Regions from separate parts of the Kitasatospora sp. NPDC048286 genome, predicted to be linked through region 2. Evidence: riboswitches for the same ligand, from Rfam matches in the RefSeq annotation. Region 2 holds a riboswitch; the other holds the start of a gene.

Region 1 (15,185 bases), on a different contig from region 2:
CGTCGGCTCCGACCTCGCCGGCGTGGTGCTGCGCACCGGTGCCGGGGTCAACGCCTGGAAGCCGGGCGACGAGGTCGTCGCGCACTGCCTCTCGGTCGAGCTGGAGTCCGCGGACGGCCACAACGACACGATGATGGACCCGGAACAGCGCATCTGGGGCTTCGAGACCAACTTCGGCGGCCTGGCCCAGCTGGCCCTGGTGAAGACCAACCAGCTGCTGCCCAAGCCCAAGCACCTCACCTGGGAGGAGGCCGCCTCCCCGGGCCTGGTCAACTCCACCGCCTACCGCCAGCTGGTCTCGCGCAACGGCGCCGGCATGAAGCAGGGCGACAACGTGCTGATCTGGGGCGCCAGCGGCGGCCTCGGCTCGTACGCCACCCAGTACGCGCTGGCCGGCGGCGCCACCCCGATCTGCGTGGTCTCCAGCGACCAGAAGGCCGAGATCTGCCGCGCCATGGGCGCCGAGGCGATCATCGACCGCTCCGCCGAGGGCTACCGGTTCTGGAAGGACGAGAACACCCAGGACCCGCGCGAGTGGAAGCGCCTGGGCGCGAAGATCCGCGAGTTCACCGGTGGCGAGGACGTGGACATCGTCTTCGAGCACCCGGGCCGGGAGACCTTCGGCGCCTCGGTGTACGTCACCCGCAAGGGTGGCACCATCGTCACCTGCGCCTCCACCTCCGGCTACATGCACCAGTACGACAACCGGTACCTGTGGATGTCGCTCAAGCGGATCGTCGGCTCGCACTTCGCCAACTACCGCGAGGCCTTCGAGGCCAACCGCCTGATCGCCAAGGGCAGGATCCACCCGACCCTCTCCAAGGTCTACTCCCTGGAGGAGACCGGCCAGGCCGCCCTTGACGTGCACCACAACAAGCACCAGGGCAAGGTCGGCGTGCTCTGTCTGTCCCCCGAGGAGGGCCTGGGCGTGACCGACCACGAGCTGCGGGAGAAGCACCTGCCCGCCATCAACCGCTTCAGGAACGTCTGATGACCGAACCTCAGAAGCGCGACCGCCCCTGGCTGATGCGCACCTACGCCGGCCACTCCACCGCGAGCGACTCCAACGCCCTCTACCGGCGGAACCTGGCGAAGGGCCAGACCGGCCTGTCCGTCGCCTTCGACCTGCCGACCCAGACCGGCTACGACTCCGACCACGTCCTCGCCCGCGGCGAGGTCGGCCGGGTCGGCGTCCCGGTGGGCCACGTCGGCGACATGCGCACCCTGTTCGACGGCATCCCGCTCGAACGGACCAACACGTCCATGACGATCAACGCCACCGCCATGTGGCTGCTGGCGCTCTACCAGGTGGTCGCCGAGGAGCAGGGCGCGGACACCGCCACGCTCACCGGCACCACCCAGAACGACATCGTCAAGGAGTACCTGTCGCGTGGGACGCACGTCTTCCCGCCCGGCCCGTCGGTGCGGCTGATCACCGACATGATCGCCTACACGGTCGGCAACATTCCCAAGTGGAACCCGATCAACATCTGCAGCTACCACCTGCAGGAGGCCGGCGCCACGCCCGTCCAGGAGATCGCCTACGCGATGTGCACCGCCATCTCGGTGCTCGACGCGGTGCGCGACTCCGGCCAGGTGCCGGCCGAGCGGATGGGCGAGGTGGTCGCCCGGATCTCCTTCTTCGTGAACGCCGGGGTGCGCTTCGTCGAGGAGATGTGCAAGATGCGCGCCTTCGCCCGGCTGTGGGAGAAGGTCACCCTGGAGCGCTACGGCGTCACCGACCCCAAGCAGCGCCGCTTCCGCTACGGCGTCCAGGTCAACTCGCTCGGCCTGACCGAGGCCCAGCCGGAGAACAACGTCCAGCGGATCGTCCTGGAGATGCTGGCCGTCACCCTCTCCAAGGACGCCCGCGCCCGGGCCGTCCAGCTGCCCGCCTGGAACGAGGCGCTCGGCCTGCCCAGGCCCTGGGACCAGCAGTGGTCGCTGCGCATCCAGCAGGTGCTGGCGTACGAGTCGGACCTCCTGGAGTACGGCGACATCTTCAACGGCTCCGAGGTGGTCGAGGCCAAGACCGAGGAGCTGCTGGCCGGCGCCGAGGCCGAGATCGCCAAGGTGCTGGAGATGGGCGGGGTGATCCCCGCCGTCGAGTCCGGCTACCTGAAGTCCAACCTGGTCGCCTCGCACGCCGCCCGCCGGGCCCGGATCGAGTCCGGCGAGGACAAGATCGTCGGGGTGAACTGCTTCGACACCACCGAGCCGAGCCCGCTCACCGCCGACCTCGACAGCGCGATCATGGTGGTCGACCCGGCCTCCGAGCAGTCCGTGCTCGCCGCCCTGGAGGCCTGGCGCGCCGAGCGCGACGAGGCCGCCGTCCAGGAGTCGCTGGCCGAGCTCAAGACCGTCGCCGCCACCGAGGCCAACCTGATGCCGGCCACGCTCGCCTGCGCCCGGGCCGGCGTCACCACCGGCGAGTGGGCCTTCGCCCTGCGCGAGGTGTTCGGCGAGTACCGCGCGCCCACCGGTGTCGGCGGCGCCCCCGTCGCGGTGGCCGCCGAACCGGGCGGCGAGCTGGAGCAGGTCCGCGCCGCGGTCGCCGCGACCGCCGAGGAGCTGGGCGCCGGCAAGCTGCGCCTGCTGGTCGGCAAGCCCGGCCTGGACGGGCACTCCAACGGCGCCGAGCAGATCGCCGTCCGGGCCCGCGACGCCGGGTTCGAGGTGGTCTACCAGGGCATCCGGCTGACCCCGGAGCAGATCGTCTCCGCCGCCGTCGCGGAGGACGTGCACTGCGTGGGCCTGTCCATCCTCTCCGGCGCGCACAGCGAGCTGGTGCCCGACGTGCTGACGCGGCTGCGCCGCGCCGGGGTGGAGGATGTCCCGGTGATCGTGGGTGGCATCATCCCGGCAGCGGACGGCGAGGCCCTCAAGGCCGCCGGCGTCGCCGCCGTGTTCACCCCGAAGGACTTCGGCATCACGACCATCATCGGCCGGATCGTGGACGAGATCCGGCTGGCCAACAAGCTCCAGCCGTGGACGCCCGCACCGACCGCGGCCACGAACTGACCAGCTGACCAGCTGACCACTGGGAAGGAACCCTCGATTCTTATGACTGCAGTCAACCGTCTGCGCCCGCGCCGCTCCTGCCTCGCGGTGCCCGGCAGCAACCCGCGCTTCCTGGAGAAGGCCCAGGGCCTGCCGGCCGACCAGGTCTTCCTCGACCTGGAGGACGCCTGCGCCCCGCTGGTCAAGGAGAGCGCGCGCCACAACATCGTCGACGCACTCAACAACGGCGACTGGGGCGGCAAGACCCGCGTCGTGCGGGTGAACGACTGGACCACGCACTGGACCTACCGCGACGTGATCACCGTCGTCGAGGGTGCCGGCACCAACCTCGACTGCATCATGCTGCCCAAGGTGCAGGACGCCGAGCAGGTCAAGGCGCTCGACCTGCTGCTCACCCAGATCGAGAAGACCATGGGCTTCGAGGTCGGCCGCATCGGCATCGAGGCGCAGATCGAGAACGCCAAGGGCCTGATCAACGTCGACGCCATCGCCGAGGCCTCGCCCCGGCTGGAGACCATCATCTTCGGCCCCGCCGACTTCATGGCCTCCATCAACATGAAGTCGCTGGTCGTCGGCGAGCAGCCGCCCGGCTACGGTGCCGACGCCTACCACTACATCCTGATGCGCATCCTGATGGCCGCCCGCGCCAACGACCTCCAGGCGATCGACGGCCCGTACCTCCAGATCCGCAACCAGGAGGGCTACCGCGAGGTCGCCCGCCGCTCGGCCGCCCTCGGCTTCGACGGCAAGTGGGTGCTCCACCCCGACCAGGTCTCCGCCGCGAACGAGATCTACTCGCCCGCCCAGGAGGACTACGACCACGCCGAGCTGATCCTCGACGCGTACGACTACTGCACCTCCGAGGCGGGCGGCGCCAAGGGCTCCGCGATGCTCGGCGACGAGATGATCGACGAGGCCAGCCGCAAGATGGCGCTCGTCATCGCCGGCAAGGGCCGGGCCGCGGGCATGCAGCGCACCACCAAGTTCGAGATCCCGGAAAGCTGAGGGCCCACGCCATGCAGTTCGGACGCACCTACGAGGAGTTCGAGGTCGGCGCGGTCTACAAGCACTGGCCCGGCAAGACGGTCACCGAGTACGACGACCACCTCTTCTGCCTGCTCACCATGAACCACCACCCGCTCCACATGGACACCAACTATGCGGAGAAGACGACGGACTTCGGCAAGAACGTCGTGGTGGGCAACTACATCTACTCGCTGCTGCTCGGCATGTCCGTCCCGGACGTCTCCGGCAAGGCGATCGCCAACCTGGAGATCGAGTCGCTGCGCCACGTCGCGCCGACCTTCCACGGCGACACCATCTACGGCGAGACCACCGTGCTCGACAAGTGGCCGTCCAAGTCCAAGGACGACCGCGGCATCGTGTACGTCGAGACCAAGGGGTACAAGCAGGACGGCACGGTCGTCTGCATCTTCCGCCGCAAGGTGATGGTGCCGACCGAGACGTACACCAAGGAGCGCGGCGGCGAGCAGCCCGGCCGTCCGACCCCGCTCGCCTGAGCCGCTCCCCCTTCCCAGGTCCACCTCTCCCCTTTATGTCCACCTCTCCCCTTTATAGGGAGCCCTCCTTCCGGGGCGGGCCCCCTCGAGAGACCCCGGACGGGCAGGCCGCCGTCATCGGCCGCGCCCCACCCGGTACGGGGGCCCTGCTGCCGCAGCCACGCCGGCAGGGCCCCCGCAATCCCCCCCCGGGGGGGATGCCCCGACTTTCCGCAGACCCTCAGACCTTTCGGAGCCGCACGATGGGACGCCTCGCACAGACCGACGGCCTCACCGAGATCCAGCGGGACATCCTCGCCACCGTGCGGGATTTCGTCGACAAGGAGATCATTCCGGTCGCGACCGAGCTGGAGCACAAGGACGAGTACCCGACCGCCATCGTCGAGGGGATGAAGCAGCTCGGCCTGTTCGGCCTCACCATCCCCGAGGAGTACGGCGGCCTCGGCGAGTCGCTGCTCACCTACGCCCTGGTGGTCGAGGAGATCGCCCGCGGCTGGATGTCCGTCTCCGGCATCGTGAACACCCACTTCATCGTGGCGCACATGATCAACGCCCACGGCACCCAGGAGCAGAAGGACTACTTCCTGCCGAAGATGGCGGCCGGCGAGATCCGCGGCGCCTTCTCGATGTCCGAGCCGGGCCTCGGCTCCGACGTTTCGGCCATCTCCACCAAGGGCGTCAAGGACGGGGGCTTCTACGTCCTCAACGGCCAGAAGATGTGGCTCACCAACGGCGGCACCTCCACCCTCGTCGCGGTCCTCTGCAAGACCGACGAGGGCGGCAACACCCCGTACAAGAACATGACCACCTTCCTGATCGAGAAGGAGGCCGGTTTCGGGCCGAACCCCAAGGTTCCCGGCCTGACCGTGCCCGGCAAGATCGAGAAGATGGGCTACAAGGGCGTCGACACCACCGAGCTGGTCCTCCAGGACGTCCGCATCCCGGCCGACCGCATCCTCGGCGGCGTCCCGGGCCGCGGCTTCTACCAGATGATGGACGGCGTCGAGGTCGGCCGCGTCAACGTCGCCGCCCGCGGCTGCGGCGTCGCCCGCCGCGCCTTCGAGCTCGGCATCTCCTACGCCCAGCAGCGCTCCACCTTCGGCAAGAAGATCGCCGAGCACCAGGCGATCCAGTTCAAGCTCGCCGAGATGGCCACCAAGGTCGAGGCCGCCCACCAGATGATGGTCATGGCCGCCCGGAAGAAGGACAGCGGCGAGCGCAACGACCTCGAGGCCGGCATGGCCAAGTACCTCGCCTCCGAGTACTGCAAGGAGGTCGTCGAGGACGCCTTCCGCATCCACGGCGGCTACGGCTTCTCCAAGGAGTACGAGATCGAGCGCCTCTACCGCGAGGCCCCGATGCTGCTCATCGGTGAAGGTACTGCGGAGATCCAGAAGATGATCGTCGGACGCCGGCTCCTCGAGGAGTACCGGATCGCCGACTGATCCCCGGGCCGCCGGTCGACGGACCACGTCGCCCGGGCGGCCCCTCGAACCGCCGGTCGACGGGCGTGCGGGCCCGTCCCGGCGGAGCGCCGTGCCCCGTCACGGGCCCGGCCTGGTCCGCCTGGGTCCGGCACGGCCCTCCCGAAGCGGCCGCAGGGCGTACAGCTGCAACGACACGCCCTGCGGCCGCTTCCGCACACCCGCTTCCGGCCGCTACGGCCGTTTCGCCCGGCGGGTTCCGTCGGCGTACCCGTTGAGACAAGAGTCACCAGCCCCGTCAGGTCCCTTGGGAACCGGACCGGGTCGGGCTACGGTCGTAGGAGTGGACGCGCACACGCGCCGCCACCGGACACATGAACGAGCAGGCGGGTTGCCCACCCACCGTGTGCTCCCGATAGCATCCACCGGGACAGCAAGCCGTCCCTCTATTACCGATCCCGCGGTGGCCCCCGTCCAGCGGCCATGATCCCCCGCGACAAAGGTCTTCGATGCCCATCAGCCCGTCCCCTCACACCTCCGTCACGGACCGCGATGCCCTCGCAGCCCCGACGGCCGGTCGGCGACCCCGCGTGACCATCGCGCGCGGAGCCACCCCCTGGTTCGTCCCCACCCTCGCCACGGCCGCCGTGACCACCGCCCTCACCCGGCGCAGCGGCAAGTGGGCCCTGGCGGCGGTACCCGCCTGCGCGCTCAGCGCGGGCATGCTGTGGTTCTTCCGCGACCCCGAGCGTGAGATCGGCACGGGCAGAGTGATCTCCCCCGCCGACGGCGTGGTGCAGAGCATCGACGCCTGGCCGGACGGTCGCACCCGGGTCGCGATCTTCATGAGCCCGCTGAACGTCCACGTCAACCGCGCGCCCCTGCCGGGCACGGTGACGTCGGTCGAGCACGTCGCGGGCGGCTTCGTCCCCGCGTTCAACAAGGACAGCGACCAGAACGAGCGGGTCGTCTGGCACTTCGACACCGAGCTCGGCGACATTGAGATGGTCCAGATCGCGGGGGCCGTGGCCCGCCGCATCGTGCCGTACGTGGACGCCGGAACCAAGGTCGAGCAGGGCGACCGGATCGGTCTGATCCGGTTCGGGTCCCGGGTCGACACCTACCTGCCGGCCGGCGTCGAGGTCGGCGTCGAGGTCGGCCAGAAGACCACAGCCGGGGTGACGCGCCTTGACCGTGACTGATCCTGAAACAATCGTCGGCCTGGACGACGAGGAGACGGCCCTGCGCCGCCGCCGCTGGGCGCGCGACCGCGAGCTGCGCGCCCCGCGCTCTCCTCAGCACCTGTCCACCGCCGACTTCCTGACCCTGGGGAACGCCGTCTGCGGCTTCCTGGCGATCTACTCGATCACCACCGGGGTCCTGGTCCCGCACATCACCAACCCGGACGCCGCTCCGGACCGGCACAGCGCCGCCACCGCGGTGACGCTGCTGCTGATCGGCTCGATGTGCGACCTCTTCGACGGCCTGGTGGCGCGCAAGCTGCGCTCCTCCGCCCTCGGAGCGGAACTGGACAACCTGGCGGACCTGATCAGCTTCGGCATCGCGCCGGCCTACTTCGTCGCGGTCTGGGGCATGGTCTCCCAGGGGTCCAACACCAAGCTGTCGGCGCTCATCGCGATCATGGTGCTGCTCGCGGTGGTCCTGCGGCTGGCCCGCTTCTCGGCCGTCAAGATGCGGCCAGGGGTGTTCCAGGGCATGCCCTGCCCGATGGGCGCAATGACGGTGATCGCCATCGTGCTGCTCGACCCGCCGTTCCTGCCCGGTCTGCTCGCCATCTTCGGCGCCGCCTACCTGATGGTCAGCCGGATCGAGTACCCGAAGCCGCAGGGGCTGCTGGCCACCGCCACGCTCTGCTGGATCGTGGTCTCCATCGGCTGCCTGGCCGCCTGGGCCACCGGGCTGCCCGGTGGCGACAACCTGATGCACGTCGGCGCGTTCGCCCAGATCACGCTCGCCGCGATGGCGCCGCTGCTGGTCATCCGCCGCAAGGTGGGGCAGAAGGTCGGCGACGTCCGCGCTCGGCGGGCTGAGTCTCGGATCGGCTGATTCCCCGCAAAAGTCATAAGAGTCAGGGCCCGGAACCTGTTGGTTCCGGGCCCTGACTCTTATGACTTTTCACGACACTCGACCGCCTCGGGTGCGGCCGCCCAAGACGCGGTCGGTGCCGACGACGACGTGAACGACGGAGGCTCGGTCGATGCTGACGACGGAGCCGCCGTCGCCGTGGACGACGAACTCCATCTCAAATGTCATAAAAATCAGGCGCCACCGGTGTGCACGCTGAACGCCGAACGACGGGCCGCCCGGGCCACGCCCGGGTCCGGGTGCACGCCCGAGACCGCCGTCAGCACCGAGGCCGCCCGCGGGTGCCCGGACTGCCGGGCCCGGGCGAACAGCCGCACCGGGTCGCCCGCCGAGGCGCCCTCGACGTGGCCCACCAGCAACTCGGTCTCCCCGTGGTCGAGCACCGCGGCCGCGGTGTCCACCCAGAGCCAGGCCGCGTCCTCCGCGCCCAGCACGTCCGCCGGGGAGACGCCCTCGTCCGCACGCTCCGCCAGCCACAGCAGCGCGTAGGGGCGCAGCACCGGCGCGTCCACGGCCGCGCGCACCGCCTGCTCGGCCGGCCCTCCGGCCACCCGCAGCGCCTCGAAGGCCAAGCCGCGCACCAGCGCGTCGTCGCCCCGGGCGGCCTCCAGCAGCTCGCCCACCGCGCGGTCCGCCGGACGGGCCGCGACCCAGGCGCGGAACTCGGCGCGGGCCGGGCCCGGCGAGTAGTCGGCGCAGGCGTTCAGCAGCTCGAAGGCGCTCTGCTCGATGTGCCCGGCCGCGGTCTGGGCAACCGTGCAGATCTCCTCCAGCTTGGCCCGCACCGCCCAGTGGCCGAGCGGCGACAGCTCCGCGGCATCGTTCCTGCGTACCAGGGCGCCGACCGCCGCCAGGCCGTCCAGCATCCAGTCCAGGACGGCGGCCACGTCCGAGGGCGCGGCCGGGGTGTCGATCTGCGGCGCGCGGCAGGTGCCGCGGACGGCGGAGACGGCCGAGGCCGCGTGCGGCACCGGCGACAGGCCCGGCCCGCCGAGCCCCGCGCCGACCCGGCGCTCGTCCAGCCCGCGGCGCAGCAGCTCCAGCAGCTCGCTCTCGGCGACCGGGCCGTCCACCAGGTGCAGGAAGGAGAGCAGCTGCGGAGCCTGGTCCACGGCCTGCCCGGCGAGTACGGCGAACACGCCGCGCAGCGCGGCGGGCGGCACCGGGGCGAGCAGGGTCCAGGCGTCGAACAGCGCCGACCAGCCACGCACCACGGCCTCGTCGTCGTGCTCCCAGGCGTGCAGGCGCCAGCCGGGGCCGGCTCCGCCGTCCCGGGCCTCGACCAGACCCACCAGCAGCGCCTGCCCCCATGCCTTGGCGGCGGCGCCGACCGTCATGGCCAGCGCCCGGCCCGCCGCACGGGCGTCCTCCGGGAGCAGCTCGCCACGCTTGTCGACCTCGGCCAGCTCGCCGGCCCAGCGGGCGACCCGGACGGCGTCCACCAGCATCCGGCGGGCCAGCGGCGCCAGCTCGGCGGGTGCCGGGAAGCCCTCCGGCACGGGAACCCGACCTCGCCCGGGAGCCGGAGCCGGCCCCCGTCGCCGGGGTACTCCGTTACGGGGGACACCCGCCCCGCCCGGCCTGCCACCGGCGGGCCGTTGGGCCGTTCCGGGGAGACGGGTCACCGTCGCACCGGTACCGATCGTCGGCGGGAGCGGGGCATCACGGTCGCGCGGGTTCCGAGACGTCACGTCGAGCAGTCTTCCCCTTGTACCGGCCTTCTGTCACATCCGGTTGTCCGTACGACCGGGCGAGCGGCGGTGGCACCTCCGCAAGATCGGGCAACAGCGGCAAACCGCCTGGCCGGAAACGTATGGCCTGCCCATGCCATCCCGGGCGCCCCGGTTGCCGGGAATACTCGACCGGTCACCGTGCGTACGGGTGGGGGGTAAGGGTCCGGGCCAACTATTGCCCCTGGCGACGCGCCGGATTTCGCACGGGCAATCCCCTCCCCCGGCTTCCGGCCGGGCTGTCCAGCCCGAATCCGGACGGATGGCGGGCGGGGGCGGGGGGATCGTGCTGCACGAGAAGTCGGACAGGCCGACTTCTCGTGCGCGCTCGACGTAATGGCAGGAACGTTCATTCGTGGACGGGGGGAAGCTGAGCGGAAAAACCGACGGGACCCGGCCGAACGCGCCCGCACGGAGAGGGGGGCTCACGCGGAACGGCTCGTACAGCAGCACTCGCACGGAAAGGCTCGCGCGGAAGGCGGCTAGAGCAACGGAGTGAGCCACCGGCGGAGCAGTTCGGTGTAGCGCTCGGGGGCGCTGTTCCAGAGGGTCGCGTGGTCGGCGCCGGGGAAGGCCTGGAGGCTGACCACGTCGCGGCGGGCGGCGGCCAGCTTCTCGGCGGCGCCGAAGGGGGCTATCCGGTCCTCGGGGCTGTGCAGGAGGAGGGTGGGCACCCGCAGGTCGGCGCCCTCGGCGATGCGGCCGAAGTCGGCGAGGTCGACGCCGGTCCGGCCCTCGGCGGCGAGGACGCCGAGGGCCGCCGCGACGCCCGGGAAGCCGGAGCGGGCGGCGTCCCGGCGGGCGGAGGCCGGGAGGTCGAGTACGGGTGAGTCGAGGACCAGGCCCCGGACGGCGTGCGACCAGGCGGAGCGGGCCGCCGTATGGAGGACCATGGTCGCGCCGAGGGACCAGCCGTAGAGGATCACCGTGCCGGCGCCGCTGTCCAGCGCCAGCCGTATCGCCGCCTCGACGTCGCGCCACTCGGTCTCGCCGAAGTGGCTGAGCCCGTCCGGGGAGGCGGGGGCGCCCCGGTCGCCGCGGTAGGTGACGGCGAGGGCGGGCAGGCCGAGCCGGTCGAGGACGGGGAGCACCGGGAGGGTCTGCCGACGGTCGGCCTCGGGACCGTGCACCAGGATCACCCAGGTGCCGCGTTTGCCGTCGAGCCGCCAGGCGGGAAGGGCGCCGAGCTCACCGTCGACGGCTATGTCGGCGAAGGCGAGGCCAAGCGCCTCGGTGGGGTCGCCGAGGTGGACCCGCGGGGTGAAGCGGACCTCGGTGCCGGGGGTGAGGGTGCCCCGGTCGGCGCGGACCTGCCGGCGGGTGACCTCCTGCTCGTCGCTGTGCAGGATCTCCTCGACGACCGCGTGCCCGCCGTCCGCCCACTCGACCGCCCAGCGGCCGGGGCGCAGGCTCCCGGGACCGCGGGTGAAGGTGATCCGGCCGGGGGCGAGGCCGCGGACCACGACCGGAGCGGACTCCTGAACGGTGGTCACCGGACGGACCATCCGCTCGGAGGCCCGACGGCCGATCACCAGCACGGCGGCCCCGACCGCGGCGGCCGCCACGACGGCTGCGGTTCCCCAACGCATTTCGCTCCCCGCTCTCCTGCCTCACGGCCCGGACGGTGTTCGGGCACCAGTTCACCGGCGCCCTGCCCGCCCGGCCACCGGACTGGGCCGTCCGGGTCACCCGGGCGGCGGCCCGGCCCTGCCGAGGAGCCGGCGGCCCTGGCGCTGCCGAGGTGGCGCCGGAGACGGGTGATGAGGACGGCGGGCCCGGGAAGGCGAAGGCCGAGAACGAGGGCAGCGGCAGGCCCCGTCCTCGGCCCGCCGCGCCGACCGGTCCCACGGGGCGTCAGCGGCGTCCGCGTGTGACCAACCCCTCCGTGACCTCGGTTGACTCCCGGTTCGGGCCCGTGATGGGATCCTGGGGCCAAACGGAGGCATGGAGAGGAAGCCGGTGGAAGTCCGGCGCGGTCCCGCCACTGTCACCGGGGAGCACGCTCGGAACATCGCCACGGCGGGCCGTCGACGGCCGCTGGAAGGCTCCGGGGGTGCGTTCGACCCGGAAGCCAGGAGACTCTCGCCGCCGTCACGTCGATCCAGGGCGCGGACCCTGAGTGAGGACACGCACGCGATGCAGGCTGCCCCGCCCTGCCCGACCCCGAGCTGCCCTCCGCCGTGCGACCGATGACCCGGCCCGCGCCTTCCCCTTCCGTGCGCCCGCTGACCCGCGCCGCCGCGTTCGCGCTCGGCGCCGTCGCGGGTTACGCCGCCGACGCCCGTTTCGCCGACCCCCGCCGGGGCCACCCGGTGGCCGTCTTCGGCAGCGCCGCGACCCGGCTGGAGCGGCGGCTGTGGCGCGACGGCCGAGCCGCCGGGGCCGGGTACACGGCGCTGTGCGTGGGCGCGGTCGCGGCGGGCGCGCTCGCCCTGGACCGTACGGTGGGCCGGCGCCCGCTGGGCCGGGCGGCGCTGGCGGCGGCCGCGACCTGGACGGTGCTCGGCGGCACCTCGCTGACCCGGGAGGCGCGCACCATCGGCCGCTCGCTGGCGGCGGGCGACCTCACGGCCGCCCGGGAACGGCTGCCGCACCTGTGCGGGCGGGATCCGAGCGCGCTGGACGGGCAGCAGATCGCCCGGGCGGTGGTCGAGTCGGTGGCGGAGAACACCGCCGACGCCGTGGTCAACGCGCTGACCTGGGGCGCTCTGGCCGGCACGCCCGGCCTGCTCGCCTTCCGCGCCGTGAACACCCTGGACGCCATGGTGGGCCACCGCTCGCCGCGCTACGCCCGGTTCGGCTGGGCCTCGGCCCGGCTGGACGATTTGGCGGGCTGGCCGGGCGCCCGGCTGACGGCGCTGCTGACGGTGGCCGCCGCGCCCGAGCCGCGAACGGCCTGGCGGGTCTGGCGGCGCGACGGCTCCGCGCACCCGAGCCCGAACGCGGGCCAGGCCGAGTCGGCGTTCGCCGGCGCGGTGGGCGTCCGGTTGGGCGGGACGCTGCGGTACGGCGAGCGCGTGGAGAACCGGCCGGTACTGGGCGCGGAGCTGCGGCCGGTGACGGTGGACGACATCGAGCGGGCCTGCGCGCTCTCCCGGCGGGTGGGCGCGCTGGCGCTGGGTACGACGGTCGCGGGGCACGTCCTGCTGCGGGTGCTGGCGAAACGGCTGCTGACGGAACGGGTGCCCGCGGAACGGGTGCCGGCGAAGCGACTGCTGCCGAGGATGAGGGGACGGGGATGAGCAACGCACTGCTGGTCGCGGGGACGACCTCGGACGCGGGCAAGAGCGTGGTGACGGCCGGGATCTGCCGTTGGCTCGCCCGCCAGGGCGTGCGGGTCGCGCCGTTCAAGGCGCAGAACATGTCGCTGAACTCCTTCGTCACCTCCGACGGCGCCGAGATCGGCCGCGCCCAGGCGATGCAGGCGCAGGCCGCCAGGGTGGAGCCGGAGGCGGCGATGAACCCGGTGCTGCTCAAGCCGGGCGCGGACGGCCGCAGCCAGGTGGTGCTGCTCGGCAGGCCGGTGGCCGAGGTGGGCGCGCTGGACTACCGCGAGCGCAAGCCCGTCCTGCTGGAGCGCTCCCTGGAGTGCCTGGCCGACCTGCGCCGCCGCTACGACGTGGTGGTCTGCGAGGGCGCGGGCTCGCCCGCCGAGATCAACCTGCGCGACCGCGACATCGCCAACATGGGCCTGGCCACGGCCGCCGCCCTGCCGGTGGTGGTGGTCGGGGACATCGACCGGGGCGGGGTCTTCGCGGCGATGTACGGGACGCTGGCGCTGCTGTCGGCGGAGGACCAGCGGCACGTGGCGGGCTGGTTCGTCAACAAGTTCCGCGGCGACGCGCGCCTGCTGGCACCCGGGCTGGACATGCTGCGCGAGCTGACCGGCCGTCCGGTGCTGGGCACGCTGCCGATGCTGCCCGGGCTCTGGCTGGACGCCGAGGACTCGCTGGACCTGTCCACGGTGGTGGACCGGGCGGACGGGCCCGGGCCGCTCGGCGCGGACGTGCTGCGGGTGGCCGTGGTGCGCTTCCCCCGGCTGTCCAACTTCACCGACGTGGACGCGCTCGCGCAGGAGCCGGGCGTGCTGGTGCGCTGGGCGACCAGGCCGGAGGAGCTGGCCGACGCCGACCTGGTGGTGCTGCCCGGCACCCGGGCCACCGTCGCGGACCTCGCCTGGCTGCGCGAGCGCGGCCTGGAGCCGGCCCTGCGGGCGCGGGCGGCGGCCGGCCTGCCGGTCCTCGGGGTCTGCGGCGGCTACCAGATGCTGGCGCACTCGATCGTGGACGAGGTCGAGTCGAAGGCGGGCGCCGTCGAGGGCCTCGGGCTGCTGCCGACGCACGTGCGGTTCGGCGCCGAGAAGGTGCTGGCCCGCCCGGTCGGCGAGGCGTACGGGCAGCGGGTCGAGGGCTACGAGATCCACCACGGAGTCGTGACGGTCGAGGGCGGGGACGCCTTCCTGGACGGCTGCCGGGTGGGCGCGGTCTGGGGCACGACCTGGCACGGCGCGCTGGAGAACGACGGATTCCGTCGCGAACTCCTGCGCGAGGTCGCCGAGTTGTCCGGGCGAGCGTTCGTCCCGGCGCCGGACACCTCCTTCGCCGCGGCGCGCGAGGCCCGGCTGGACCGGCTGGGCGACCTGATCGAGGAGCACGCGGACACCGACGCGCTGTGGAAGCTGATCGAGGGCGGGGTGCCGGCGGCCGGATCGCTGCCGTTCCTCCCGCCCGGGGCCCCTGGGAGTGACGCATGACCGACGTCCGCTATCCGTTCACCGCGATCGTCGGCATGGCCGACCTGCGGCTCGGGCTGCTGCTGAACGCGGTCTCCCCGGCCGTGGGCGGCGTGCTGGTGCGCGGCGAGAAGGGCACCGCGAAGTCGACCATGGTGCGCGCGCTGGCCGGCCTGCTGCCGTCCATCGCCACCGTGGACGACTGCCGCTTCGCCTGTGACCCGGCCGCACCCGACCCGCAGTGCCCGGACGGGCCGCACGCCGCTCCGTCCGCGTCCGAACGGCCTTCCCAGCTGGTCGAGTTGCCGGTAGGCGTGACCGAGGACCGGATCGTCGGCTCGCTGGACCTGGAGCGGGCGCTGGCCGAGGGCGTCAAGGCGTACGAGCCCGGGCTGCTCGCCAGGGCTCACCGCGGCGTGCTGTACATCGACGAGGTGAACCTGCTCCAGGACCACGTGGTGGACCTGCTGCTGGACGCCGCCGCGATGGGGCGCTCGTACGTCGAGCGCGAGGGCGTGTCGGTGCGGCACGCGGCCCGGTTCCTGCTGGTCGGCACCATGAACCCGGAGGAGGGCGAGCTGCGGCCGCAGCTGCTCGACCGGTTCGGCCTGACCGTCGAGATCGCCGCCACCCGGGACCCGGTCGAGCGTGT
Region 2 (15,185 bases):
CCACGTGGCCCGGCTGCGCGACCAGTACCCGGGCGAGGTCACTCCGTACGTCCTCGACGACAGCAACAGCCCGCAGCTCGCGCAGATGGCCGTCGACTTCGAGTTCGTCTACGGCACCCGCGACAAGCTCGGCTGGTTCAAGAAGGCCGGCAACCTCCAGTTCGGCTTCCGCAACTCCGACAGCGACTACATCCTCATCCTGGACGCCGACTTCGCGCCCCGACCGGACCTGCTGAACGAGATGCTCCCCTACATGGAGGCCAACCCGCGCCTCGGCATCGTCCAGTCCCCGCAGTTCTTCCGCATCCTCGACTCGCAGAACTGGATCGAACGCGGCGCCGGCGCCGTCCAGGAGCTGTTCTACCGGACCGTCCAGGTCTCCCGGCAACGCAACGACGGCGCGATCTGCGTGGGCAGTTGTGCGGTCTACCGACGCGCGGCGCTGGAGGAGAACGGCGGCACCACCCTGATCGGCCACTCCGAGGACGTGCACACCGGCTTCGACCTGCGCCGCCTGGGCTGGGACCTCCAGTACGTACCCGTCGCACTGGCCACCGGCGTCTGCCCGGACAACGTCGGCGGCTTCTTCAACCAGCAGTACCGCTGGTGCACCGGCTCGATGAGCCTGCTCGGCAGCAGGAAGTTCTGGCGGACCAAACTGCGGCCGGTCACCCGGGCCTGCTACCTGTCCGGCTTCTTCTACTACATCCACACGGCGCTGTTCACCGTCGTCTCCCCCCTCATACCGATCGTCCTGCTGCTCGCCCGCCCCGACCTGATCCGCTGGGAGAACACCGCGCTGGTGCTGCCCGGCCTGATCTACGCGACGATCGTCTTCCCGCTCTGGCACCGCAACCCCTACCGGCTGGAGGCCTGGGCCGCCCGCATGATGTACGGCTGGGCGCACGTCTTCGCCATCTGGGACATCGTGCGCCGCAACCGGATGGCCTGGCAGCCGACCGGCTCCAGCGGCGCCAAGAGGAACAAGACCCGCCGGTTCTGGATCGGCGTCATCGTCTGGGGCGGCGGAACGGCCCTGCTCTGGGTACTGCTGAGCATCTGGCGGATGCTCACCATGGGCCCCCTGAACTTCGCCCTCGTCCTCGCCTCCGGCCTCTTCTACGCCACCATCGTGGGCCGGGTCCTCGTCCAGCCGCGCCCCACGGAAGCAGTGTGATCGCCATGACCGCCCCCCTCCGGCGGGCCTGCCGACTCCGTCGCCGGCTGGCGCTCCCGCTGCTGACCGCCGCCGGCCTGCTGCTCGTCACCGCGTGCGGCCCCGAGGACCCCGGCTTCGCGATGCAGAAGGACCTCGCCCAGGCCGCCCCCGCCGCTGCCGCCGCGCCCCCCGGTGCCACCGGCAGCGCCGCACCGGCGGCGCCCGCCCGGCCCAAGGCCCTGCCGGCCGGCGTCCCGTACGACGTCACGCCGCTGCTCAAGCCGAGCCACAAGTACCTCGGCGCCGCCCTGCCCGACGTCCCCGCCACGATGGACGCGCTGCCCGGCTACAGTTCCGCGATCGGCAAGCAGCCCAACGTCCTGGAGTACTACGCCCACTGGAAGGGCGGCTTCGACACCGCCGGCGTGCGCCGGATCCACGAGGCCGGAGCACTGCCCTTCATGGCCTGGGAGCCGCACGACCGCTCGCTCGCCTCGATCGCGGCCGGCGACACCGACGACTACGTGCGCGGCGTCGCCAAGGCCGTCGCCAAGCTCAACCTGCCGATCGCCATCAGCATCGCCCACGAGATGAATGGCGACTGGTACCCGTGGGGCCGTCAGGCCACCACCCCCCAGGACTTCGTGGCCGCCTGGCGCCACGTCCACGACCTCTTCGACCAGGCCGGCGCCACCAACGTGATCTGGGTCTGGAGCCCCAACATCACCGACCCCGCGCCCAACACCCGCCTGGCGCCGTACTACCCCGGCGACACCTACGTCGACTGGGCCGGCATGACCGGCTACTTCACCCGCACCGGGCCGAAGACCTTCGAGACCCTCTACGGGCCGACCATGGCCGAGATCCGCACCTTCTCCGACAAGCCCTTCTTCATCAGCGAGACCGCCTCCGAGCAGGGCAAGCGCCAGCACGCGGACATCGACCAGCTGTTCTCCGGGCTGGAGGCGCACGACGACATCGTCGGCTTCGTCTGGTTCAACATCGTCAAGCGGGCGGACTGGCGGGTCGAGGCCGTCCCGGACACCCTCGCCGCGTTCAAGCAGCGCGTGTCCGACCCCCGTTACGGCTTCGACATCCGGAACCCCCGATGAACACTGAATCCGACTTCCCTCCCGCCCCACACGGCCGCTCCGCCCACGGCCGGACCACCGAACCGGAGCCCGACCCCGCCGGGCCCCGCGCGGCCGTGGCGGTGGACAACCCCGACGGCGTCGAGCTCGCCCCGTACACCATCCCGCGGGTCCCCGCGATCGGCTGGGACCCGGGCGCCAGCCCCCGCCGCCGCCGGATCGCCCTCGGCCTGCTGGGCGCCGTCCTGACCGTCCAGGCCGCGCTCTCGCTGCGCCTGCTGGGCGCCGCACACCCCGACGAGGCCGCCGCCATGGTCGCCGGGCGCCAGCAGCTGGCCCACCTCCTGCACGGCACCCCCGTCACCACCGACCTGCTCGACCGGGTGCACGGCTCACCCTGGCTCTACCCACCACTGGCCGGCGCCGCCGCCGACGCCAACGGAATCTGGGGCACCCGGCTGCTCAGCCTCGGCTTCGCGCTGCTCACCACCGTCCTGCTGTACTCGCTGACCCGGAGGCTGTTCAACGAGCGGGTCGCCATCTGCGCGATCGCCGTGTACGCCGTCCTCCAGTCCACCGTCGTGGTCGGCTTCTACGCCGCGCCCGAGTCCCTCGCCGTCCTGCTGGTCGCCCTCGCGGCCTGGACCACGGTGTTCACCGCGAGACGCCATCCGGCCCTGGCCCTGCTCGCCGCCCCGCCCACGGCGCTGGCCTGCGCCGTGGCCTACTCCGCGGCCTTCGCCGTCCCCGCTCTGGTGGCCCTCGCCTTCGCCTGCGCCCGGCCGTACCGCCGGGTCGGCCCGGCCGGCCTGCGCGCGCTGCTGGCGGCCGTCGGCACCCTCGTCCTGCTGCTCCCGTACGGCACCCTCGGCAAGGTCGCCGGGTGGTCACCCTCGCGCGGCAACGCCCCCGGCTCGGCCAGCTCGATCCTGCTCGCCACGCTCCAGTGGGCGGGCCTCTTCACCGTCCTCGCGGTAGCCGGCACCATCGCCTACGCGCGCCGCGAACAGATGAACGAGCACGACGCGCCGGAGAAGGACGCCGTCCCCACCACCCGGGGCCCGCGCGCCCTGCTCGGGGCCGCCCTGACCGTCACCGCCCTGCTGATCCCCGCCGCCCACCTGTGGACCGGCACGTCCGGCGCGCTGTTCCGCCACCTCGGCTACGGCATGCTGCTCGCCGCCCCGCTCGCCGGGGTCGGCCTGACCCGACTGGTCGGCGCCCACTTCCGCCATCCCCAGCTCGGCATCCTGGTCTGGGTCGCCCTGCTCGCCCTCGGCCTGGAACAGTCCGCCCTGCGCTACCAGAACGGGCCCGACTCCGGCCGCCTGCTGGCCGTCCTGGCGGCCCACACGCAGCCCCAGGGCCGCTATCTCACCGAGGTCGACGGACTCGCCGAGTACTACCTCGGCAGCGTCTCCAAGCCCGAGCAGTGGGTCTCCGCGCGCACCGGCACGGAGTACCGCGACGGGGCCGGCGTCCAGCACCACGGCGACGACGGCAGCGTGGCCGCGATCCGGGACGGCTGGTTCACGATGGTCGTCCTCGACAGCACCGCGCCAAGGGCCACGGACCGGGCCGTGAGCGAGGCCCTGACCACCGCCGGGCACTACCGGCTGGTCGCCCAATTCACGTCGTCGACCGGCGATTCGAGTACGTACAAGGTCTATCTCAAGCACTGACCAGCCGCCCGTCCCACGCACATCCGCGACACGACAGGCACAACATATGGTGCCGCCACAGTCTGGCGGCACTACATGTATGCTCGCTTCTGCTGTCGATGCAGGGGAACCCGGTGCGAATCCGGGACTGCCCCGCAGCGGTGTGCGGGCGGCTCCAGCAGCCGTACCCGCGAGTCCGATGACCTGCCGGCAGCGTGCGCCACGGCCCTCCCGCAGAGGCCGCGCCGGCACGAGCAGTACCCCTCCGGGCCTCGCGGGCGGGCCGGGGAGTCACCGTCGCGCGACGCCGTCTGCGTTCGTGCCGTGCTCCCCTGCCCCGATCGGCCCGGTGGCCCCCGATCACCGCCGCCGATCGCCGCCAGGAGAGAGCGCCTTGACCACCGCCGCCTCAGCCACCCTGCCCACCCAGGGCACCGGTACCGCCTTCACCGACCCGACGGTCTCCGACCCCGGCGGCGCCCTGCTGCGGCTGCTCACCGACCGCAGCACCGACCTCACCGAGGTCGACCCCGGCCATGTCGCCGCCGCCGCGCTGCGCGGCCGCCACGCCGGCTCGGACTTCGCCGAGCTGCGCGGGCTGGCCGTGGACGCCGCCGCATCGATGATCGCCGAGGACCCCCAGTACTCGAAGCTGGCCGCCCGCCTGCTCGCCCTGGAGATCGTCGACGAGGCGAACAGCCAGGGCTCGGTGTCCTTCTCCGCCTCGATCGCCGTCGGCCACACCGAGGGCCTGATCGGCGACACCACCGCGGACTTCGTCGCCAAGCACGCCGCCGCCCTGGACGCGCTGATCGACACCACCGGCGACGACCGCTTCGAGTACTTCGGTCTGCGCACCGTGCAGTCCCGCTACCTGCTGCGCCACCCGATCACCCGCAAGGTGATCGAGACCCCGCAGCACTTCCTGCTCCGCGTCGCCTGTGGCCTGGCGGTCGGCGACAGCGAGCAGTCGGTGCGCGAGGTGGCCGAGCTGTACGGCCTGATGAGCCGCCTGGAGTACCTGACCTCCTCGCCGACGCTCTTCAACTCCGGCACCCGGCACCCGCAGATGTCGAGCTGCTACCTGCTCGACTCGCCGCTGGACAACCTGGACTCGATCTACAACCGCTACGCGCAGATCGCCCGCCTCTCCAAGCACGCCGGCGGCATCGGCCTGTCCTACTCGCGCATCCGCTCGCGCGGCAGCCTGATCCGCGGCACCAACGGCAAGTCCAACGGCATCGTGCCGTTCCTGCGCACCCTCGACTCCTCCGTCGCCGCCGTCAACCAGGGCGGCCGCCGCAAGGGCGCGGCCTGCGTCTACCTGGAGACCTGGCACGCCGACATCGAGGAGTTCCTGGAGCTCCGCGACAACACCGGCGAAGAGGCCCGCCGCACCCACAACCTCAACCTGGCGCACTGGATCCCGGACGAGTTCATGCGCCGGGTCAACGCCAACGAGGACTGGTCGCTGTTCTCCCCGGCCGACGTGCCGGAGCTGGTCGACCTGTGGGGCGCCGACTTCGACGAGGCCTACCGCAAGGCCGAGCAGGCCGGCAAGGCCGTCCGCACCATCCCGGCGCAGACCCTGTACGCCCGCATGATGCGCACCCTGGCGCAGACCGGCAACGGCTGGATGACCTTCAAGGACGCCTCCAACCGCGCCGCCAACCAGACCGCCCTGCCGGGCCGCACGGTGCACTCCTCCAACCTGTGCACCGAGATCCTGGAGGTCACGGACGACTCCGAGACCGCCGTCTGCAACCTGGGCTCGGTCAACCTGGGCGCCCACGTCGCCGCCGGCGCCTCGGCCGACGACCTGATCGGCGCGATGGACTGGCAGCGGCTGGACGCCACCGTGCGCACCGCCGTCACCTTCCTCGACCGCGTGGTGGACATCAACTTCTACCCGACCACCGAGGCCGGGACGTCCAACTCCCGCTGGCGCCCGGTCGGCCTCGGCGTGATGGGCCTCCAGGACGTCTTCTTCAAGCTGCGGATCGACTTCGACTCGGCCGAGGCCAAGACCCTCTCCACCCTCATCGCCGAGCGCATCATGCTCACCGCGTACGAGCGCTCCGCCGACCTGGCCGAGCAGCTCGGCCGCCACGAGGCGTACGGCGAGACCCGCGCCGCCCGCGGCGAGCTGCACATCGACCACTTCCCGACGGCCGCCCCGCAGTGGGCCGACCGCTGGACGGCGCTGCGCGCCCGGATCGCCGAGACCGGCCTGCGCAACTCGCTGCTGCTGGCCATCGCGCCGACCGCGACCATCGCCTCCATCGCCGGCGTGTACGAGTGCATCGAGCCGCAGGTGTCCAACCTGTTCAAGCGCGAGACGCTGTCCGGCGAGTTCCTCCAGGTCAACCCGTACCTGGTGCGCGAGCTCAAGGAGCTCGGCGTCTGGGACCAGCAGACCCGCGACGCCCTGCGCGACGCCAACGGGTCCGTCCAGGAGCTGAACTGGCTGCCGGCCGAGGTGCGGTCGCTGTACCGCACGGCCTGGGAGCTGCCGCAGCGCGCCCTGATCGACCTGGCCGCGGCCCGCATGCCGTACCTGGACCAGAGCCAGTCCCTGAACCTGTTCATGGCGGCGCCGACCATCGGCAAGCTCAGCTCGATGTACGCCTACGCGTGGAAGGTCGGTCTGAAGACCACCTACTACCTGCGTTCGCGCCCGGCCACCCGCATCGCCCAGGCCGCGTCCGGCACCGCCCGGGCCGCCGCGCCGGTGCCCGTGAACACCCCCTCCCTCACCCCGGAGCAGGAAGCCGCCATCGCCTGCTCCCTGGAGAACCCCGAGTCCTGCGAGGCCTGCCAGTGAGCACCCCTGAAGACCGCAAGATGCTGCTCGACCCCGGCTTCGAGCTGACCCTGCGCCCGATGCGCTACCCGTCGTTCTACGACCGGTACCGGGACGCCATCAAGAACACCTGGACGGTGGAGGAGGTGGACCTGCACTCCGACGTCGCCGACCTCGCCAAGCTGAGCGAGGGCGAGCGGCACATGATCGGCCGCCTCGTCGCCTTCTTCGCGACCGGTGACTCGATCGTCGCGAACAACGTGGTGCTGAGCCTCTACAAGCACATCAACTCGCCCGAGGCGCGGCTGTACCTCTCGCGGCAGCTGTTCGAAGAGGCCGTCCATGTGCAGTTCTACCTGACGCTGCTGGACACCTACCTGCCCGACCCGGAGGACCGCGCGGCCGCGTTCGCCGCCGTGGAGAACATCCCCTCCATCGCGCAGAAGGCCAAGTTCTGCTTCAAGTACATGAACGCGGTCGACCACATCGACTCGCTGCAGACCAAGGAGGACCGCCGCGCGTTCCTCCTGAACCTGATCTGCTTCGCGGCGTGCGTCGAGGGCCTGTTCTTCTACGGCGCGTTCGCCTACGTGTACTGGTTCCGCAGCCGCGGCCTGCTGCACGGCCTCGCCACCGGCACCAACTGGGTGTTCCGCGACGAGTCCATGCACATGGACTTCGCGTTCTCCGTGGTCGACACCGTCCGCGAGGAGGAGCCCGACCTCTTCGACGACGAGATGGCCAAGCAGGTCACCGAGATGCTGGAGGAGGCCGTCGAGGCCGAGCTCCAGTTCGCCCAGGACCTGTGCGGTGACGGCCTGCCCGGCATGAACACCGCCTCGATGCGCCAGTACCTGGAGGCCGTCGCCGACCAGCGCCTGGCCCGCCTGGGCCTGCCGATCCGGTACGGGTCGACGAACCCGTTCGGCTTCATGGAGCTCCAGAACGTCCAGGAGCTGACCAACTTCTTCGAGCGCCGCGTGTCGGCGTACCAGGTGGCCGTCGAGGGCTCGGTGTCCTTCGACGACGACTTCTAAAGAAGAGCGCATGACAGTGGTGCCCCGCACGGCGACAGCCCGTGCGGGGCACCACTGTCGTTTCAGGCGCCCGCTCCGCGCGCCGCCCGTCCGGATGAACTCCTCGGCCGCACCGGTGGCATGCGTCCGGGCACGGCCCGCCTCCGGCTACGGTCCGGCGCACAGCCGAGCGAAAGGGGAACACCATGGCGGCGACCGGAATCCTGGACTACGAGAGCGACGCGATCGTCCAGCTCATGAGCATGGCCGAGGGGGACTGGACCGAGCAGGAGCTCAAGGACGCGCTGCAGCGGGCGATCATGCTGGAGCTCTCCACCATCCCGCCCTACGCCACCGCGCTCTGGTCGATCACCAGCCAGGACGACTCCCAGCCCGTCCGCCACACGATCCGCGAGATCGTCTTCGACGAGATGTCGCACTTCGGCCTGGTCTGCAACATGCTCACCAGCATCGGCGGCACCGTCGTCCTCACCGACCCGGCCACCGTCCCCAAGTACCCGGGCGAGCTGCCCGGCGGGGTCAACCCGGGGCTGATCGTCTCCCTCGGCGGGCTGACCCGGGAGTCGGCGGGTCTCTTCTCCGACATCGAGAAGCCCGAGAACCCGCTCGCCTTCGCCGCCGACGGGAACACGATCGGCGCGTTCTACCAGCGGATCGCCAATGTCTTCCCGAACTTCGCCCACCTGCTGACCGGGCAGAACCAGGTGACCTTCCCGCTCGGGTCGGGCCACGGCGCCGGCAACGACATCGTCGCGATGAACACCATCGACGACGTCCTGAAGGCGATCGACATCATCCAGGCCCAGGGCGAGGGCACCACGGCCTCCCCGGACAATCCCTTCCCCGGCGCCCCGGGCGAACTCGCCCACTACTACGCGTTCAAGGAGATCGCCGTCGGCAAGAAGCTCGTGCAGAACCCGGCGACGGGGACGTTCGAGTTCACCGGCCCCGACGTGCCGCTCCCGGACACCTCGCCGGTCGCCCGGGTCCCCGCCGGCGGCTGGGCCAACGACCCCGGCAACGCGCCCGACCAGTCCACCGCCGCCCTGCTGCACGACTTCAACTCGACCTACAGCACCATGCTGACCTCCCTCGAACACGCCTGGGGCGGCAACCCGAACGAGCTCTTCACCGCGATCGGGAACATGAGCGACCTGGCCGACACCGCCCAGCGGATCAACGCCATCAAACTCCCCGCGGACCCCCGCTTCACCTACGGCCCGGAGTGGCTCTTCGTCACCGGCTGACCGCACGCGGGCCCCCGCCCGGCGCACGAACGCCGGGCGGGGGCCGAGTCGTGTGTCACCCCTCCGCGACGGCCTCCAGCGGGCTCAGCGCCGCCGCCCGCCGCGCCGGCAGGGCGGCCGCCAGCGCGCCGATGACCAGCGAGCCCAGGCAGACCAGGGCCAGCGTCCCCCAGGGCAGGGCGAGCGCGTACCCGTCCATCGCGCCGCCCGCCAGGGCGCCGACCGCCCAGGCGCCGAACAGGCCGCCCGCCAACCCCAGCAGAGTGCCGAAGGCGGCGACCGTCACGGCTTCCAGGCGGATCATCCGACGGACGCCGCCACGATCCATACCGATGGCCCGCAGCATCCCGATCTCCCGCGTCCGCTCGGCGACCGACATGGCCAGGGTGTTCACAATCCCCAGCGCGGCGATCACCACACCGATGCCGAGCAGCCCGTACATCAGCGTCAGCAGGTCGCCCGTCGTCCCCGCCGCCTCGTGCACCAGCTGCGAGCGGTCCTGCACCTTCAGCAGCGGGTTGTTGCCGACCGCCGCGCGCAGCGCGTCCGTGGAGGTGCCGTCGGCCCGGACCAGGATCCGCTGGACGGAGCCGGGCCTGTAGCTGTCGCGCTGAACGTCCTCCCGGGCACCGACGGCGTCCCGTGCGGTGGGGCTGTCCCGGTAGACGCCCGCCACGGTGTACTTCGCGAACTCCTTGCTCCGGCCGACCCGGACGTCGACCTGCCCGCCCGTGCTCACCCCGCTCTCCCGGGCGACGCTGCCGGAGAGGGCGATCCGGCCGGGCCCGAGGTCCTCGGCCGAGCCGCTGACGAAGTCGAGCTTCATCACCTGACCGACGGCGCCGGCGTCGACGCCGGAGATCTCCCGGACCCGCCCCCCGACGACCGCCGTCAAGTCCGCGACCGCGCTCGCCTCCCGCACCCCGGGCACACCGGCCACCCGCCCGACGGCCGCCGGGTCGATGCCCGTCATGGTGTCGCCGGTGCTGATCACGTAGTCGGCGCCGAGCCCGTCCGCCGCCTGCCGGTCCAGGGCCTGCCCGGTCGAGTTGCCGATGGTGGCGAGCCCGCTGACCAACGCCGTGCTGATCAGCAGGGTGGCGGCGGTCGCCGCGGTACGGCGGGGGTCCCGCAGGGCGTTCTGCCGGGCCAGGACACCGGCGGTGCCGAACCGGCCGGTCAGCCGTCCCGTCAGCCGGATCACCGGGCCGGCGAGCGAAGGCGCCAGCACGATCAGCGCCACCACCAGCACCCCGCAGCCGAGCATCGCACTGCGCAGGTTCTCCTCGGAGGCGTCCTTCGCCGAGCCGGCGAGCGAGACCGACAACCCGACGCCCAGCAGCAACAGCACCGCTCCGACGACCACCCGCACCTTCGACCCGCCCGCCGGCCGCGCGGCCGCCCGCAGCGCCTCGACCGGCGCGATCCGCGCCGCCCGCCGCGACGGCAGCCAGGCCGCCGACACCGTCACCCCGACCCCGACGAAGAGCGCCGCCGCCACCGGCCGGGCCCCGATCACCAGCGGGCCCTCCGGCAGCCGGCTGCCGTCCCCGCTCAGCAGCCCGGGCATCACGGCCGCGATGCCGAGCCCGAGCGCGAACCCCACCGCCGACGCCACCAGCCCGACCAGCGCCGCCTCGGCCAGCAGCGAGCGCACCACCTGGCGCCGGGTCGCCCCCACCGCCCGCAGCAGCGCGATCTCCCGGCTGCGCCGCGACACCAGCATGGTGAAGGTGTTGACCACCAGGAACGACCCGACGAACAGCGAGACCCCGGCGAAGACCATCGGCATCTTCTGGTAGCCGCGGGTCAACGTGCCGACGTAGACGGCCTGTTGCTCCGCCTGCGCCCGCCCGGTGGTGGCCTCGGCCCGGTCGGCGGGAAGCATCCCCCCGATCCGCTCGGCCAGCTCGTACTCGTCGGTCCCCGGAGCGGCGACGAGGTCGATGCCGGTGTACTCCCCGGGCGCCGCGAACAGCCGCTGCGCGGTGGCCCGGTCGAACAGGGTGAGGGTGGCGCCGGCCGTGACCCGGGTGTCGGCGGTGCTCACGATCCCGACCAGGCGCGCCGTGAGCACCGGGCCGTCCGTGGCCAGCGTGACGGTGTCGCCCAGATGGAAGCGGCCCGCGTCCGCCGTACCCCGGTCGACGGCGATCTCCTCGGCACCGGCCGGGGCCCGGCCCTCCACCAGCGGGTGGCGCCCGGGTTCGTACGCGGCGGCGAGGTTCGCTCCCCGCTTCACCCGCAGCGGGGTGCCGTCCGCCGCGTTCAGGGTGGCGCTCCCGTCCGCCGTGGGCCGCACGGCCGCGACGCCGGGCACGTCCGCGAGCCGGCGGGCGAGGGCGTCGATCAGGACGCCGGGCTCCTTGCCCGTCACCGTGACGGAGACGTCGGCGAAGTTCCGTGACGCGGCGGCGCGTTGGGCGGCGGCGGTGGAGTCCGCGAAGACGAGGGTGCCGGAGGCGAACGCGACGCCGAGGCAGACCGCGAGCACGGTCATCAGCAGCCGGGCCTTGTGCGCGAGGACGTTGCGCAGGGCTGTGGTCAGCATGAGCAGCTTTCGGAGGTAGAGGGGGCGCGGGTTCAGCCGGCGAAGGCGGGGGTCTCGGGGTTCCCCCCGGAAAAACGCAGCATGACGTCCAGCACCCGGTCCGGCGTCGGGTGCGCCATCTCGTCGACCAGCCGCCCGTCGGCCAGGAACACCACCCGGTCCGCGTACCCGGCGGCCACCGGGTCGTGGGTGACCATGACCACCGTCTGCCCCAACTCCCGTACGGAGTCCCGCAGGAAGCCGAGCACCTCGGCGCCGGAGCGCGAGTCGAGGTTGCCGGTCGGCTCGTCGCCGAACACGATCGCGGGGCGGGCGACCAGCGCCCGGGCGACCGCGACGCGCTGCTGCTGCCCGCCGGACAGCTCGGCCGGGCGGTGCCCGAGGCGCTGGGAGAGGCCGACCATCGCCACCACCCGGTCCAGCCATGCCTTGTCGGGCCTGCGCCCCGCCAGCGACAGCGGGAGGGTGATGTTCTCCAGCGCGGTCAGCGTGGGCAGCAGGTTGAACGCCTGGAAGACGAACCCGACCCGGTCGCGCCGCAGTCGGGTGAGCCGCCGGTCGTTCAGGCCGCCCAGTTCCGTGGTCCCGATCCGCACGGAGCCCGAGGTGGGGGTGTCCAGCCCGGCCGCGCAGTGCAGCAGGGTGGACTTGCCGCAGCCCGACGGGCCCATGATCGCGGTGAACTCGCCCTCCCGGAAGGCGACGCTGACCCCGTCCAGGGCGGTGACCCGGGTGTCGCCGCCGCCGTAGACCTTGGTCAGGTCGGCGGTGGCGGCCGCGATTCCCGGCGTCACGTTCGGGTTCTGCGGGCCGAGGGGGGTGGCGATCACGTGGGGGGCTCCTGTCCGAAGTGCGAATCACTGCACTTCGGATGGTGTCCGAGCCACGTATCAGCGCCCCGGCCCGCCGTGTATCAGGGACCGCTCCGCTGTGCGGCAGTCCGGTAGCGGCCGGGCGCTCAGCCCGGCAGCCGCAGCGTGGCCACCGCCCCGCCGTCCCCCGCGTTGGCGAAGCTCAACTCCGCGCCCAGCACCCGCGCCTGCCCCACCGCGATGGTCAGCCCCAGCCCGTGCCCGGCGCCCCGCTCGGCGGCGCCGGTGTGGAACCGGCGCGGACCGTGCAGCAACAGCTCGGCGGGGAAGCCGGGGCCGTGGTCGCGCACGACGACCGTCCGGCCCTCGACGGTGACCAGCACCGGGGCCGCGCCGTGCCGATGGGCGTTGACCACCAGGTTCTGGACGATCCGCTCCAGCCGCCGAGGGTCGGTCTCCACCGGCTCCGCGCCCTTCACGGAGACCTCGGCCTCGAACCCGGTCCGCGCCACCGCCTCCCGCACGACCTCCCCCAGCGGCACCGGGACACGCGCCGGCTGCTCCGCCCCCGCGTCCAGCCGGGAGACCTCCAGCAGGTCCTCGACCAGTCCCCGCAGGTCCCGCACCCGGGCCCGGATCAGGTCCTCGGTCTCCCCGTCCGGCAGCAGGTCGACGGCGGCCAGCAGCCCGCCGACCGGCGTGCGCAGCTCGTGCGCCACGTCCGCGGTGAACTGCCGTTCGGTGCGCAGCCGTCGGCCGAGGCTGTCGGCCATCGCGTCCACCGTCGCCGCGATCTCGGCCACCTCGTCGCCGCCCCCGGTGGGGCCGGTCCGGGCGTCGAGGTCCCCGGCGGAGATCCGGCCCGCGGTCTCGGCGACCCGCCGCAGCCGGCGGGCGAGCAGCCCGGCCCCGTACCCGGCGAGCGGCAGCGCCACCGCGAGCGCGACCAGCGAGGCCACCGCCATCGCCACGTCCAGCCGGGGCAGGTCGGACAGCTCCGGCGCCATGTTGATTCGGACGGCCAGCACCGGGCTGCCCGGCCCGCCGGTGCGCTGGGCGGCCCAGTAGCTCGGGCCGACGTTCCCCTCGGCCCGCCCGTCGTAGGCGGTGTGCCGCCGGTCGTCGGCCGGGTGCCGCAGTTCCGCGGGCAGGTCGGGCGGGTCGAGCTCGGCCCCGTCCGCGAGTGCGCCCGTGCGCCGGTAGACGTCCATCGCCGAGTACACCGCGTTGAAGGCCCGCGCCTCGGCCCGGGCGCGGATGTCCTGCGCCGTCCACAGGTGCACCAGCAGCCCGACCGCCGCCGCGACCAGGCAGGCGGTGGCGGCGGCCAGCGCGGCGATCTTCCGGCGCAGCGACGCCGGGCGCTTCATCCGGGCACGCACCGCGCTCAGCGCCTGAGCTTGTAGCCGAAGCCACGGACCGTCTCGATCCGCTCCCGGCCGAGCTTGCGGCGCAGCCGCTGCACGCACAGGTCGACGACCCGACTGTCGCCGTCCCAGCCGTACTCCCAGACGTTGCGCAGCAGGGTGTGCCGCTCCAGCACCACCCCGGGGTGGGCGGCGAACTCCAGCAGCAGCTTGAGCTCGGTCGGGGTCAGCGCCACCGGCTTCCCGCCGACGGACACCTCCATCCCGGCGGTGTCGACGGCCAGGTCCCCGAAGACCAGCACCTCCCCGCCGGCGGCCTCCTCCGGCGGCGCGGCCGCCGCGTACGTCGCCCGCCGCAGCAGCGAGCGGATCCGCGCCACCAGCACATAGGTGTCCACCGGCTTGACCACGTAGTCGTCGGCCCCGGCCTCCAGGCCGGCGACCACGTCGAGGCCGTCGCCGCGCGCGGACATCATCAGCACGGGCACCAGGCTGCTCTCCCGGACCCTGCGGCACAGGCCGATCCCGTCCAGGCCGGGCAGCATCACGTCGAGGATCAGCAGGTCGAACGGCTCGTCCCGGAACAGCTCCAGGCCGGTGAGGCCGTCCGCCGCGGCCCGCAGCTCGTAGCCGTAGCGCTCCAGGGCGACGGTGAAGGAGCGGCGCATCAGCTCGTCGTCCTCGACCAGCAGCACACGGACGGGGCGCGGGGAGGACTCGGGCGAGGACACGGGCGGAGGGCTCCAGTTCACGGGACGGAACGGTCCGCTGCAGGGGGCGGCGACCAGGGGAACGATACGGCAGAAACCGGACGCGAAGGCCCCGCCGCCCACGTCGATGCCGGGCCGAGCGCCCCCTGATACCCGGCCGATACGAAACGCGGGGGCCGGCCCGGGATTCCCCCGTGCCGGCCCCCGACTCGCCTCCGGGCGTTACGCGTTCGGCACCGTCGCGTACTTCGGGGTGCCCTCGGCCATCTGCCGCAGGGCGTCCTTGCGGTCCCGCTTCGACAGCTTGTCGATGTAGAGGGTGCCGTAGAGGTGGTCGGTCTCGTGCTGCAGGCAGCGGGAGAAGAAGCCGGTGCCCTCGACGCGGATCTCCTTGCCGTCCTTGTCGACGCCGGTGACGGCGGCGTAGTCCGGGCGGGCCAGCTCGGCGTAGGCGGTCGGGACGGAGAGGCAGCCCTCGTTGCCGTCGTCCAGGACGCGGCGGCGGTCGGCCGGGTACTCCTCCAGCACCGGGTTGATCACGTGGCCGATGTGGCGCACGCCGTCGTCGTCCGGGCAGTCGTAGACGAAGACCTTGAGGTCGACGCCGATCTGGTTGGCGGCGAGGCCGACGCCCTCGGCGGCGTACATCGACTGGAACATGTCGTCGATCAGCGCGGACAGTTCGCCGTCGAAGACGGTGACGTCCTTGACCTCGCGGTGCAGGACCGGGTTGCCGACGACGGTGAT

The links. Region 2 has a riboswitch for cobalamin ahead of ACGF13_RS13715 (ribonucleoside-diphosphate reductase subunit alpha). Riboswitches for the same ligand answer to the same signal wherever they lie in the genome.
Region 1: it holds a riboswitch for cobalamin, as region 2 does, so the genes downstream of both, ACGF13_RS24085 (cobalamin biosynthesis protein) here and ACGF13_RS13715 (ribonucleoside-diphosphate reductase subunit alpha) in region 2, are expected to answer to the same signal.

Annotation. Positions count from the first base shown of each region.
Region 1 covers NZ_JBICZE010000010.1:66,153-81,337, forward strand. Annotated here, with positions in the region: gene ccrA (crotonyl-CoA carboxylase/reductase) at 1-991, shown strand, start outside; gene ACGF13_RS24040 (protein meaA) at 991-3,021, shown strand; gene ACGF13_RS24045 (HpcH/HpaI aldolase/citrate lyase family protein) at 3,064-4,026, shown strand; gene ACGF13_RS24050 (MaoC family dehydratase) at 4,038-4,541, shown strand; gene ACGF13_RS24055 (acyl-CoA dehydrogenase family protein) at 4,784-5,986, shown strand; gene ACGF13_RS24060 (phosphatidylserine decarboxylase) at 6,475-7,167, shown strand; gene ACGF13_RS24065 (CDP-alcohol phosphatidyltransferase family protein) at 7,154-8,032, shown strand; gene ACGF13_RS24070 (hypothetical protein) at 8,102-8,227, opposite strand; gene ACGF13_RS24075 (hypothetical protein) at 8,245-9,570, opposite strand; gene ACGF13_RS24080 (alpha/beta hydrolase family protein) at 10,284-11,390, opposite strand; cobalamin riboswitch at 11,750-11,883, shown strand; gene ACGF13_RS24085 (cobalamin biosynthesis protein) at 12,018-13,043, shown strand; gene ACGF13_RS24090 (cobyric acid synthase) at 13,040-14,554, shown strand; gene ACGF13_RS24095 (putative cobaltochelatase) at 14,551-15,185, shown strand, end outside.
Region 2 covers NZ_JBICZE010000005.1:252,989-268,173, forward strand. Annotated here, with positions in the region: gene ACGF13_RS13700 (glycosyltransferase family 2 protein) at 1-1,177, shown strand, start outside; gene ACGF13_RS13705 (glycoside hydrolase family 26 protein) at 1,183-2,271, shown strand; gene ACGF13_RS13710 (ArnT family glycosyltransferase) at 2,268-3,932, shown strand; cobalamin riboswitch at 3,979-4,138, shown strand; gene ACGF13_RS13715 (ribonucleoside-diphosphate reductase subunit alpha) at 4,330-6,735, shown strand; gene ACGF13_RS13720 (ribonucleotide-diphosphate reductase subunit beta) at 6,756-7,751, shown strand; gene ACGF13_RS13725 (ferritin-like protein) at 7,937-8,998, shown strand; gene ACGF13_RS13730 (ABC transporter permease) at 9,054-11,549, opposite strand; gene ACGF13_RS13735 (ABC transporter ATP-binding protein) at 11,582-12,343, opposite strand; gene ACGF13_RS13740 (sensor histidine kinase) at 12,508-13,731, opposite strand; gene cseB (two-component system response regulator CseB) at 13,749-14,396, opposite strand; gene def (peptide deformylase) at 14,661-15,185, opposite strand, start outside.